3 regions of the Lysinibacillus sp. HST-98 genome follow, and region 2 is predicted to be linked to each of the others. Evidence: riboswitches for the same ligand, from Rfam matches in the RefSeq annotation. Region 2 holds a riboswitch; each other region holds the start of a gene.

Region 1 (4,286 bases), on a different contig from region 2:
AAAAATAAAACGATAGGTTAGTTCGACGAGCTCCACTAATAAAGAGGGGAGTCGCCATTGTCGTAGCACATAACATATTCCTTGTACGGAAGTGGTTAGAATTAAAAAGTATAAACAACTAATGCTGCCAAGGACAATAAAGAACAGCTGTTGCGCTGCTAACACACTTGCGTTCCCAATAAAGACAGTCCAATTCCTCCATGTAAACGACCAAATATGGGCAGGGAGTGTATTCGTTGATGATGTAAAGGAAAGTAAAATAGATACAAGACTTGTTAATAAGAAAAAGCCAGGTAGCAATAATAATTTGCCATAGTATGTAAGCGGAATTTTGGCACCTAAAATGATAAAAGCACTCATTACAAAAAATGTAATGAGTGAAAGTCGTTCATCTCTCATGATGAGCGTTATGAGAAGTAATCCAAGTGAAAATATCATTTTTTCTAGCGGATGAACGGACGCTAGCTTATTCAGATAGGCATACTTATCAATGAGTAACATAATGGTTAACCTTCTTTGTGTTTGCCACGCATATAGCCGATGAAGTAGCCAATAAAGCCAGCTCCTATAGCTGCCTGTAGCACGAATAATAAGCTTTCGATTTCACCACTTGGTGGCTCCCATAGACTTTCAAACCATGGCTCATATTCCGCATTGATTTCACCAATAGCTGCTTCTGCTTCTCCATCAGCACCACCAAATTCAGCACCTTTTTGTATGAACAAGGGAATGATGGCTAATAACACAACAATTGCTAATAACAATAAATTTTTTTTCATCTGTTAATGTGCCTCCTTTGTTGAGAAAACACGTAAAGTTTTTAGTTCGCTAATATTGTATTTTTTCAAGAAATTCATCACTATGACCGTTAAAATTCCTTCACTCACGGCTAAAGGAATTTGAGTTAAGGCAAAAATTCCTGCAAACTTTGTAAAGGATGCCATAAAGCCTCCAACCTCTGAAGGAAAGGCTAGTGCTAGTTGTACAGAAGTCACAATATATGTACCTAAATCACCAAGCATAGCTGCAAAGAATACGGCTAGTGAAAATGACAAGCCTACTTTTTGAGCACCTTTAAAGACAAAGTAAGCAATAAAAGGACCAACAATAGCCATAGAAAAGGCATTAGCCCCTAAAGTTGTAATTCCTCCATGAGCTAATAATAAAGATTGAAATAATAAAACGATTGTTCCAATTACACTCATTGCTAGAGGGCCAAAGAGTACTGTCCCAAGTCCTACACCAGTTGGGTGAGAGCAGCTACCTGTAACAGAAGGGATTTTTAAGGCGGATAGCACAAAGGCAAAGGCTCCTGAAAGCCCCAAAAGCATTTTTGTTTCAGGATTTTCATCAACGGTTTTTCGAATAGAACGCAATCCTAGAATGATAAATGGAATAGAGATGACCCACCAAAAAATAGCCCATTCGATTGGTAAAAAACCTTCCATGATATGCATGGCAAAGGCACGTTTTGGCACGATTAAAAAGGCCAGTAAAAAATAACTAAGTTTCCACCATGAAAATTTCAAAAAGTTTTCCTCCTAACTAATTAGTAGATTTTTAGAATATTGCGTGCGTAATCAAAAAAAGCACTTCTCCACTGGTGGAAAAGTGCATAGCTAAAAAAGCAAATAACATTCTCATCTGCTAAGCCGCACACCTATCCTCGTAGGCTGAAACGATCACTTATTTTTCGGCAGGTCTCCTGGCTCTAGTTCAATGCTTTATAGGTCTTCCCATCCGTTGGACAGTGACATATTCTATAAAGCTCCCTATTACAGTGGCGGGACCGCGCCGGACTCAAACCGGCTTCCCTTTTAAGCAAAATGACAAGCACTTTGCACCGAAAAACATTCAAATTGTGAGATTTCACGACAAAGTGTAACATGAATTTCCATAAATATGCTATACCTTTTATAAATTTTTTTAATTAAAGGTCAATAGTGAATATTCTGATAACGAGTTGTGCGCAAATATTTTATAGATTGTATAAATTTCATACCTAGTTCCATTCAAAATTGATAAATTTGTCATAAATTTTTGAAGAAATATTGAAATTTTAAAAAAATAAGATATGATAAAGACAGTTTTCTATTTAAAATTCTAATAAAAATTTCATATAAAACGTCAATAAGTGCTCGAATAGCTCGAGATAATAGGGAAATTGGTGAAAATCCAATACAGCCCCCGCTACTGTAATAGCTGATGAAATCGCAAAGCCACTGGTGCAAACTTGGGAAGGTGCGACAGTAAAATGAAGCTTAAGTCAGGAAACCTGCTTATTTGATTGTGCATGCAAACTTTTCGGAGGGAGAAGTTGAAGCGAAAGCGAGTACCTGTATTTCATTCTATTCGTTTTTATTTGGCTTCTACAAAACCTTTACTCTTCGTTATAGAGTAAAGGTTTTTCTTTTTCCAAAAAGCAAATGAGGGGAGACAGAAGATGACAACTTGGAATTTAGAGGGGATGAAAACACATCTCTTTATTTGCAATGGCAGTAGCTGCATGAAAAAGGATGGGGAGGAAATTACCTTAGCCATTCGAGATGAGATACAGCGGCAAGCACTCGATCAAGAAATACATACGACAAGAACGCGCTGTAATGGACGATGCAAGGATGCTTGTGTGGTAATCGCTTACCCCCAAGGGAATTGGTATCGTGTGCCATCAACAGAGCATGCTAGAACACTAGTACAAGATTTACATCATGAATCCTTATACAACGAACATGTCTTTACACTTCGTGAAGGTACATTACAGCGTACTGCTCAAACAACTGCCATTAAAGGGATCGAAAAGGTGAAAGAGGGGTAACAACATGGCGCAAAAAGGAAAAATTTTCGTAGTAGGCTTTGGACCTGGAGATTTTAAGCATATTACGACACGTGCAGTAGAGGCTTTACAACAAAGTGATATGATTATAGGCTACAAAACCTATGTAGAGCTGATTCAAGATTTAGTAAGTGCAAAATCGATTGTTAGTACAGGCATGACAGAAGAAGTGTCGCGTGCACAGGAAGCCGTTCGTCAAGCCGAAGCAGGGAGCATCGTCTCGGTGATTTCGAGTGGTGATGCAGGCGTCTATGGCATGGCGGGTTTAGTCTATGAGGTGTTAATTGAGCTAGGCTGGACAGAAGCAACAGGAATTGAAGTAGAAATTGTTCCTGGGATTTCTGCGATTAATTCATGCGCTAGCATACTTGGTGCACCTATTATGCACGATGCTTGTACAATCAGCTTGAGTGACCATCTAACACCTTGGAATTTAATTGCAAAGCGTGTCGAGGCAGCTGCAATGGCAGACTTTGTCATTGCTTTATACAATCCTAAAAGTGGTCGTCGAACAAGACAAATTGTCGAGGCTCAGCGAATTCTCTTAGAATATCGTTCGCCAGACACACCAGTTGGGCTTGTGAAAAGTGCCTATCGAGAACGTCAAGAAGTAACCATGACAACACTAGCTGAAATGCTAGAACATGATATTGGTATGCTGACAACTGTAATTATCGGGAATTCGTCAACATTTTTCTATGACAATAAGATGATTACGCCCCGCGGTTACCAACGTAAATATACCCTGGGTGAAGAGAAACAGCCATTACGTCCACATCAACGTTTACGCGAAGAAAATGAACCTTGGGCAATGAACCAAGAGACAGGAACAGCGCGAAATGACTTTATGGCTGACCCTAATGCAGGGCGCTTTAATAAACCCAGTATAGCCGCTACGCCAAAGCCGAAAAAAACAGCTCTTGAAATGGCTACAGCGGCACTTGCAATGGTAAAAGGGACAAGCGTAGTCAAAGTAACAACGAAGCTTGTACAGCAAAAAATAGAATCTATATTTGAACTAGCAGTAAGCCCTGGAGTAGCCAATAAATTTTTTACTCCCCAGCAAATGATGACGTTAGCAGAGGTTGTTGGGGATGAGGGGACGATGGAATACACACCAGACCATCAAATTCATTTGAAAATACCAACGACTTCCCCTGAACAGATCACAGAGAAATTACAGGAAGTAGGATTTTTATTAACCCCAATTGGTGATGTGTTATCACTGAAGGCTTGTGATTTTTGCTACGGTGAAAAGGCTGATTCGATACCATATGCAGAGGAAATACAAGAAAAACTAGGCGGTATGTCCTTACCGAAGACATTAAATATCGGCTTTAATGGCTGTGGGATGGCCTGTTATCGGGCTGTATTTGATGATATTGGCATCGTCTACCGCAAAAGTAAATTTGATGTCTTTATTGGAGCAAAACCAGTCGGTCGTACGGCTCAC
Region 2 (4,286 bases):
ACTTGATGCTTTCTGAAAGCTGCTAGCACCTTCTGCTGATTGTAGAATGCCATTTCTTCTACCTTGGCATGATAAGGCCGAACTTGCTCCTCTACTTTTGCCGCTAACGATAGCGTTTCTATTGATAAATTTGATGTAAATGTCATTCTTTCTTCTCCATTTCACAATGTCACGCATTTCAATCAGTAAGATTTATTGACTATCTAAATTGACTTCAATCACTCTAGAATTCCCTAACCAACTACTGGTATATGAACGCATTTGACGAATGTTTTTCTTTATTTTAATCACATTTTATCAATTTGTATGTGCACCTGTAAAACTTGCCTATTGTTTCTAAGAGGATTTTACGCTAAGCTAATGTGCGGACTCAATTCAAGAAGCGTATTTAATGACCGATTTTGGCTATTAAATTCATAGATTCTGTTACGTAAAACGTCTTTTAACTTTTAAAAAGTTTATTTATTGATAGAAGGGGTGAACGGGATGGCTTGGGAGGTTTTTAGTATCATAGGAACAATTGCCTTTGCTATTTCTGGGGCAATTATTGCCATGGAAGAAGAATACGATTTATTCGGTGTATATATACTTGGTATTGTGACTGCTTTTGGTGGAGGAGCTATTCGAAATTTACTCATTGGACTACCTGTCACAACACTTTGGGGACAGGATATGATGTTTCAAATAGCGCTTGCTGCGATTACGATATTCTTTATTTTTCCACATCATCTGATTCAACATTGGCATCGTTGGGGTAACTTCACAGATGCGATTGGCTTATCAGCATTTGCTATTCAAGGCGCACTCTATGCTGTCAAGCTTGATATGCCAGTGAGCGCAGTCATTGTAGCTGCTGTTTTGACAGGTTCAGGTGGTGGTATTGTACGAGATTTATTAGCTAGAAGAAAACCATTAGTTCTCCGTGATGAAGTTTATGGCGTTTGGGCAGCTCTTGCTGGACTGTTAATCGGCTTCGAGGTTTTTACAGGGGACATTTTCCTTTATATTTTATTCGCAGTGATTACAGCTTTACGTATTCTTTCCTATATGATGAAGTGGCGCTTGCCATTACGTAAATTAAATCGAGCATAAACACCATTCAGCCAATGACCAAAAATTAAGTCATTGGCTGTTTTATTGTTTTAGCTAATGTTTCATTCCTTATATGATTAAAAAAAGACATTTAACTTACCTTTTTAACAACTGCATTGATTCTTCTAAAGTCACCATGTTTTTCATCATCGAGCAAGCTGCATCTAAAATAGGAAAGGCTAAGGCTGCTCCAGAACCTTCGCCTAAACGCATATTCATATGCAACATCGGTTCAATGCCTAGTAACGCAGCGGCAATTTTTGCCCCTGGCTCCTCTGAAGCATGGGAAGGAATAATATAATCAATTACTTTTGGTTCGAGCTTATAAGCAATGAGGGCAGCTATAGTCGAAATAAATCCATCAATGACAACGGGTTTACGATGGGCAGCAGCGCCAAGAATAATACCTGTCATCGCCCCTATCTCTAATCCTCCAACCTTAGCCAGAAGATCAATAACATCATTTGGATTAGGCTTATTTAAGGTAATTGCTTTTTCAATAACTGCTGCTTTATAGGCAATGCCTCCTTGGCCTACTCCTGCACCAAACCCCGTTACTTCGATAGGGTCGTATCCCGTCAAAACTGCTAATATTGCAGCACTTGGTGTTGTATTGCCGATGCCCATTTCTCCAGTCCCAAGTACATCAGCACCTTTTATGATTTCCTCAGTGGCCACACGGATTCCTACTTCTATCGATTGAATGGCTTCTTGTTTGGACATAGCTGGACCTTGTGCCATGTTATCGGTACCATATTTAATTTTATGAATAAGGACTCCTGCATCAAGTGGAATATCTTCTTTTACCCCAACATCTACTGTGACCACCTTTGCATTGGTAATGCCCGCAATCGCACAAACGCCTGTACCACCCTTAGGAAAATTTAATGTTTGAAAGAGCGTAACATCTTGTGGATTCGTGGTTACACCTTCCTCGCAAACACCATGATCTGCAGCACAGACAATCATCACTTTTTTGTCGACCGTCGGATATAATTGTCCGGTTATACCAGAGAGCTGTACGGCAATTGATTCTAGTTTACCCAAGCTACCCGGGGGCTTACAAAGCGCATCAATCCGCTTTCTGGCTTGTTCCATACTTTTCATATCAACCCCTGGAATGTTTTGAATCGTGTCTTGTAATAATTGCATGATTATTTCTCCTCTCGTTCTCATAAGACAAAATAAAAAGTCTGTAGTTTATTGTCATGACAAATAAACTACAGACTTTTCCATCATCTATATCTTCTAAAGCAAGTAGGCAGGTCTCCTGGCTCAAGTTCAACACCTCATAGTACCTTCCCAGCAATTTGCTAGTGGCATACACTATGAAACTCCCTTATACAGTGGCGGGTCCGCTAAAGCTTTTCACTTTATTCCCTATTCTCCCTAGTGGGCACCTATTGCTTTTATGTAATTATGATAAATCTACTTTACAACTTTTTTATTGTCAAGAGGAAAAATTTTTTGAGTGTTAACTTAGTACAACCAGCTATTCAAACAATTTAGGAGCTTATCAAGAGCTTATAACAATAAAGGAATCCTTCACTTGGATTCCAAGTCTTCCTTAATTAGTGCTTTTTAGAATTCTCTATGCCTAAAACTCGGCTTGTTACAAAAACTATCGGCTACATCAATTGTCCTAACAAATAAATCACAAATTAACTCCATTTCCACCTTCCAAAACTTGTATTTTTCCAGTTCTCTAAGAAATGTTAAACATAAAATTGAAAAGCCCTTATAATCTGTTCAATGTAAACATAAATTATTTCTGAAACTTCAGTATTGAATTGATTGAAGATTGGGTAAGTATCAAAAGTAATAAAACGATAAAAAGTTAGGGGAAGATATAATGAATGCAGAAGAATTAAGAAATGCTATTGCTGAAACCTGTGAAACACACGATAGCCTCTATGCCCAACTCGTAAAACCGATTAATCAGTTGTTAATCAATGTCGACGCTTCGATCAGTGAAGAGACAGCAAATAAAATACTGGAAAATTTAAAGTTATTTCATAGTGGTGATAAATACTTGACGGAATGTCATTTGGAGGAGAGCCAAAATTTCTTGAAAGATGGCATTGAGCTTCTCCAAGAGGGGGATTTGGCGAATGGAGCACTACAAATTTATGGAGCTGGTCTAAACTTTGCTAGTTATGCTTCAAAAGTGCAGGGACAAAAAAACGTTAATATCTACAAAAACTTTGAAGAAAATTTTAATTTTATCATGGACGCCCTGAAAAATAAACCATGAAAAAAGAAAGAGTATACACTCTTTCTTTTTCCATGGTTTATTTAAATTCTAATTCTCCATCATAAGCCAGCATGCCGCCTTCAAGGTTTGTTACATCAAATCCTTGTGCCTCTAAGTAAGCACATGCATTGGCAGAACGAGCTCCAGCCTTACATACAATAATATATGGCTTTTCTACATCTAAATCCTCTAAACGTTCAGGGATAGTTCCGAGTGCAATATGTTGAGCACCTGGGATCATGCCATGTGCTACTTCATCCTCTTCACGAACATCGATAATATATAGGTCCTCATTTGCATCTAACAGATCTAATAATTGTGTTGTTTCCATTGTTTTCATAAACTTTGTCCTCCAAAATATAAAATTCCACTATCATTATAGCTTGTAGCAAAAAAAACAGCCAGTGTGAGTACACTAACTGTTTAACAAACTTATTATACTTCTGTCTCTAAAAACTCAATTTGTTTTGCTGGTACGAATGTAGAAATGGCGTGCTTGTAGATTAGGTGCTGCTTATTTTCAGCATCAAGTAGTAATACTGTAAAATTATCATATGATTTCACAGTCCCTTTTAACTGAAATCCGTTTAACAGAAATACAGTTACAAAAACACTGTTTTTACGTAGTTGGTTCAAGAACGTATCTTGCAAATTGATTGATTTCATCAAATAGCCTCCCTACTAACTTTCTACCTCTTCATTCCTATAGTAGCATGTTCTACCAATTTATCAATTAGTAATTTTTAGAAATTTTTCTTTATTCTTATAATCGATCATCAGGCGTAATAAAATGGACATCCATTTTATTACGGAAATAAGTAAGCTGTCTTTTTGCATAGCGACGGGAATTTTGTTTTAAGCTATCAATGGCTTCCTCTAGGGTACATTTACCATCTAAATAATCATATAATTCTTTATACCCGATGGCTTGTATAGACTG
Region 3 (4,286 bases), on a different contig from region 2:
ATGGTGGGTCTATGGTGGGGCACCGTTATCTCAAAGTGAGGTTCGATTCATTCAGCAGGCATTCCGTACAAATAATTTAACTTGTGTATATGGATTAACAGAGGCAGGTCCAAGTGGTTCATTATTATTTGGCAAGGAGCATGAAGCAAAGGCAGGAAGTATTGGTCAGCGGGCGCCACTTGGTACAGAATTGCGTATTGTGAATAACAGTGGAGAAGATGTAAATGTAGGCGAAGTGGGGGAAATTGTCTTGTTGGGTGAGGGTAACATGATTGGCTACTATAAGGATGAAGTAGCAACTAATGAAGCCTTTATTGACGGTTGGTTAAAAACAGGAGATCTAGCTCGTAAGGATGAAGATGGTTTTATTTGGATTGTAGATCGTAAAAAGGATGTCATTATTTCGGGTGGTGTCAACATTTATCCGAAAGAAATTGAAGATTGTTTATTGAGCTTTGAAGGGATATTCGAGGTTGCGGTAATTGGTGTGCCACATCCGCAATGGGGGGAAACGGTAAAGGCGGTGTATTCTGCTAAACAAGACATCGATGAGGAAGCTTTGAAAGCTTATTTAGAGGAACATCTTGCAAAATTTAAAATACCACGTATTTTTGAAAAAGTGGAAGCGCTACCACGCAATGCATCAGGCAAAATATTAAAACAAAATTTGAAGGGGCAAGAGGTGAGATAGTATGAAAGTATTACAAAAAGAAGCAATGCGTACTACGAACTTTTTTACGGAAGATGACACGCTTCAAAAAATAGTAGAAATGATGTTAGATAAAGAGTTTTTATCCTATGCCCAACGAGAGTTAACAGATTTTGGTGAGCTATGTGCAGGTGATATTGATACGAGGGCAAAGCATACAGATCGACTGGGTGAGCCTCGCCTTCAAAGATATGATGCCTATGGTGAAGAGATATCAGAGGTTTGGGTTAATGATGGCTATAAAAAAACGATTGAAGAGACATATAATACTGGGATTGTAGGTTATGTACACAAGCATATTCCGCAGCTAGGTCACAAGGGGAATTATGTTTATAGCTTTGCACAAGGTTATTTGCTATCACATGCAGAACCTGGATTTTATTGTCCCGTAACATTGACGATGGCGACTGCCTATCTATTAGATCATTATGCAGATGAAGAGGTAAAGCAACGTTTTTTACCACATGTTTGTGCAACAGGTGACACAGATTTATATGAAGGTGCGACCTTTTTAACAGAACGTCAAGGAGGCTCTGACGTCGGTGCAAATGTGGTGGAGGCGAGAAAGGATGGCACTGCGTATCGTCTATATGGTGAAAAATACTTTGCATCCAATGCGGGCATGTGTGGTGTAGCGATGGTATTGGCACGAATAGAAGGGGCGCCAGCAGGTTCCAAAGGCTTAACGTTGTTTGCAGTTCCTTGGCGTAAAGAAGATGGAACAACAAATCATCTACGTATTCGCCGATTGAAAGATAAATTAGGCGTTCGGGCAGTTCCATCTGGTGAGGTAGAATTTGATGGTGCACTTGCCTATGTTGTAGGGGAGCAAAATAAAGGGATTTATTATATGCTAGAAGCACTAAATCTCTCAAGAATTTGTAATGCAGTCGCTTCTATTGGTATTATGCGTCGTGGCTTCTTAGAGGCAAAACATTATGTAACCAATCGACATGCATTTGGCAAGCCCTTAACACAATACCCTATGATTCAGGATACTTTAGGGAAATTTGCAGCTAAGTTGCACGTGGAAGTAGCGACAGTTTTTGATCTTATTCAATTATACGATAAAGTGACAAGTGGACAGGGAACACAGCAAGAACTTATTATGAATCGTTTATATATTGCCATTATGAAAAAAGAAACGGCAGAGCAAGCTGTTTACTATGCCAGTGAGGCAATTGAATTACACGGGGGTAATGGCTATATAGAAGACTTTGTAACGCCCCGCTTATTAAGAGATGCGCAAGTGTTGACGGTGTGGGAGGGGACGGCTAATATTTTGGCCTTAGAACTCATTCGTTTAGTGGATAAGTTTCATGCACATGAACTGTTTGTCTGTGAGATGGAGGAACGATTAGAGAAATTAGCTGACAGCTCACTAGTACAAATCGTTAAAGAACAATTGGCGAATATTTCTATGAAACTGCAAATTTTTAGCGCTTTAGACGCGGCAACGAAAACTTTTGAAGCAAAAGGTATGGCTGAAAAAATGGCTCACCTTTATGAAAGTGTCATAGCGGTTGAGTGGGCACATAAATTTGGTGGGAAATATGAAAAACTAGCGGACGTTTATTTAGAACAGACATGGTCATTAAGAGAAATGGGTGCTCAAATGAAAACAGTCCAATACTTTTCTGAAATTGTATAATGGCCGGGTAGTCGTCTTGAATGGAGGCGACTTCTTTCATTTTCATGTATAATGAAATCAACTGAATATTATAAAGGTTCTTTACTTAAGTAAAGTGAAAAGGGAAATCGGTGTGATTCCGATGCGGTCCCGCCACTGTAAGTGTGAGTTTTTTCAAATGATGCCACTGAAGATTTCGGGAAGGCTTGAAAAATCGCAAGTAGCACTAGCCAGGAGACCTGCCTTTATAACGACATGACAACCTACGAGGATAGGGTGGTGGATTTTGTATCAGTTTTTTGGTGCGATTTTGCCCCCTCATCGTTCAAAGATGAGGGGTTTTATTTTGATGCAGAATAAAGCGAAATGTCGCATGGACCAACGAAGGAGGATTCACATGAAGAAATTTTGGAAAATAGGATTATCAGCATTTTTAGCAGTAGGCTTGCTAGCTGCTTGTGGGCAGGAAGCAAAAGATAACAAGCCATCTAACGAGCAGCAAACACAGCAAGAAACAGCACAAGTGGATGAAGCAACATTCCCAATGACGGTAACAGATGCCCTTAATAAGGACATTACACTTGAAGCACCTCCTGAGAAAATTGTTTCACTTATTCCAAGTAATACTGAAATCCTTTTTGGACTAGGTTTAAATGATGAAATAGTTGGTGTTACTGACAACGACGATTATCCGCCAGAGGCAGCTGAGAAGGATAAGGTTGGTGGTATGGAGTACGATATTGAAAAAATTATTGCCTTAAAACCAGATATCGTTTTTTCACACGAATCTAGCATGTCTCTTTCAGAAGAGGCTATTGCACAGCTTGAATCAGCAGGTTTGAAAGTATTTGTAGTAAGAAACGCACAAGACTTTAATGAAACATATACAACAATTGAGCAACTTGGACGTGCTACAGGAAAATTACCAGAGGCAGAAAAAATTGTTGCTAATATGAAGGCAAAAGTAGAAGAAGTTTTGTCTAAAGTCAAGGATGTTGAACCCAAAAAAGTGTTAGTTGAAGCATCAGATGAGCCAGATATTTATACAGCTGGCAATGGTACGTTTATGAACGCGATGCTTGAAATGATCAATGCAGAGAATGTAGCTGTAGATGGCGATAATTGGTATAAAATTGATGCAGAACAAATTATCGCAAAAAATCCAGATGTCATCGTGGTGACATATCATTATGTACCAGATATTTTAACGAAAATACCAAAACGGGCGGGCTTTGATACGATTAATGCCGTAAAAAATAATGCGATTGTGCAGGTAGATGAAAGTACTACAAGTCGTCAAGGGCCACGTTTAGCAGAAGGTCTAGAAGAATTAGCAAAAGCAATCTATCCTGAGGTATTTAAGTGAAAAAAATAGCACTAGCCTATACATTAACATGTACGCTTCTTCTTATTAGCATCTGGTGTGGCGTAGCGATAGGCTCGGTTCATATTCCATTAGAAGTATTATGGAATAAGGCGGTTGATGAAACAGCCGCCAATATTTTTTGGAAAATTCGTTTGCCTCGCGTGTTATTAGCGGGACTAGTAGGCGCATCTCTAGCTATTGCTGGAGCAGCATTCCAAGGTTTATTAAAAAATCCATTAGCAGATCCATATACACTAGGGGTTTCATCAGGGGCATCTGTTGGTGCTGTTTTAACGATCTTTTTTAGTATTTCTATACCTGTTGTCGGTTTGTATGCGCTGCCAACCTTCAGTATGATTGGTGCTATCATCACGATGGTAGTTGTTATGAGCTTTGCTAGACTCGTAGACCGCTCATTGAAAATGGAAACGTTGATATTAACAGGTGTTATTTTTAGTTCATTTTTAGGTTCCCTTATTTCATTAATGATTGCCTTATCTGGTGAAGAATTACGTCAGGTAATAGGCTGGCTACTTGGTTCTGTTTCGATGCGTGGTTGGCCATATGTCCAAATGATCATT

What was found. Region 2 has a riboswitch for cobalamin ahead of cobT (nicotinate-nucleotide--dimethylbenzimidazole phosphoribosyltransferase). Riboswitches for the same ligand answer to the same signal wherever they lie in the genome.
Region 1: it holds a riboswitch for cobalamin, as region 2 does, so the genes downstream of both, JIN86_RS02060 ((2Fe-2S) ferredoxin domain-containing protein) here and cobT (nicotinate-nucleotide--dimethylbenzimidazole phosphoribosyltransferase) in region 2, are expected to answer to the same signal.
Region 3: it holds a riboswitch for cobalamin, as region 2 does, so the genes downstream of both, JIN86_RS11950 (ABC transporter substrate-binding protein) here and cobT (nicotinate-nucleotide--dimethylbenzimidazole phosphoribosyltransferase) in region 2, are expected to answer to the same signal.

What each region holds. Positions count from the first base shown of each region.
Region 1 covers NZ_JAENHX010000001.1:396,806-401,091, reverse strand. The annotation lists gene cbiQ (cobalt ECF transporter T component CbiQ) at 1-501, opposite strand, end outside; gene JIN86_RS02070 (energy-coupling factor ABC transporter substrate-binding protein) at 507-779, opposite strand; gene JIN86_RS02065 (energy-coupling factor ABC transporter permease) at 783-1,529, opposite strand; cobalamin riboswitch at 1,679-1,863, opposite strand; cobalamin riboswitch at 2,116-2,297, shown strand; gene JIN86_RS02060 ((2Fe-2S) ferredoxin domain-containing protein) at 2,444-2,815, shown strand; gene cobJ (precorrin-3B C(17)-methyltransferase) at 2,820-4,286, shown strand, end outside.
Region 2 covers NZ_JAENHX010000002.1:395,895-400,180, forward strand. The annotation lists gene JIN86_RS07625 (methionine gamma-lyase family protein) at 1-146, opposite strand, end outside; gene JIN86_RS07630 (trimeric intracellular cation channel family protein) at 487-1,092, shown strand; gene cobT (nicotinate-nucleotide--dimethylbenzimidazole phosphoribosyltransferase) at 1,189-2,244, opposite strand; cobalamin riboswitch at 2,336-2,511, opposite strand; gene JIN86_RS07640 (hypothetical protein) at 2,945-3,346, shown strand; gene JIN86_RS07645 (rhodanese-like domain-containing protein) at 3,384-3,686, opposite strand; gene hfq (RNA chaperone Hfq) at 3,782-4,012, opposite strand; gene miaA (tRNA (adenosine(37)-N6)-dimethylallyltransferase MiaA) at 4,110-4,286, opposite strand, start outside.
Region 3 covers NZ_JAENHX010000004.1:229,192-233,477, reverse strand. The annotation lists gene JIN86_RS11960 (class I adenylate-forming enzyme family protein) at 1-691, shown strand, start outside; gene JIN86_RS11955 (acyl-CoA dehydrogenase family protein) at 693-2,360, shown strand; cobalamin riboswitch at 2,418-2,600, shown strand; gene JIN86_RS11950 (ABC transporter substrate-binding protein) at 2,737-3,705, shown strand; gene JIN86_RS11945 (FecCD family ABC transporter permease) at 3,702-4,286, shown strand, end outside.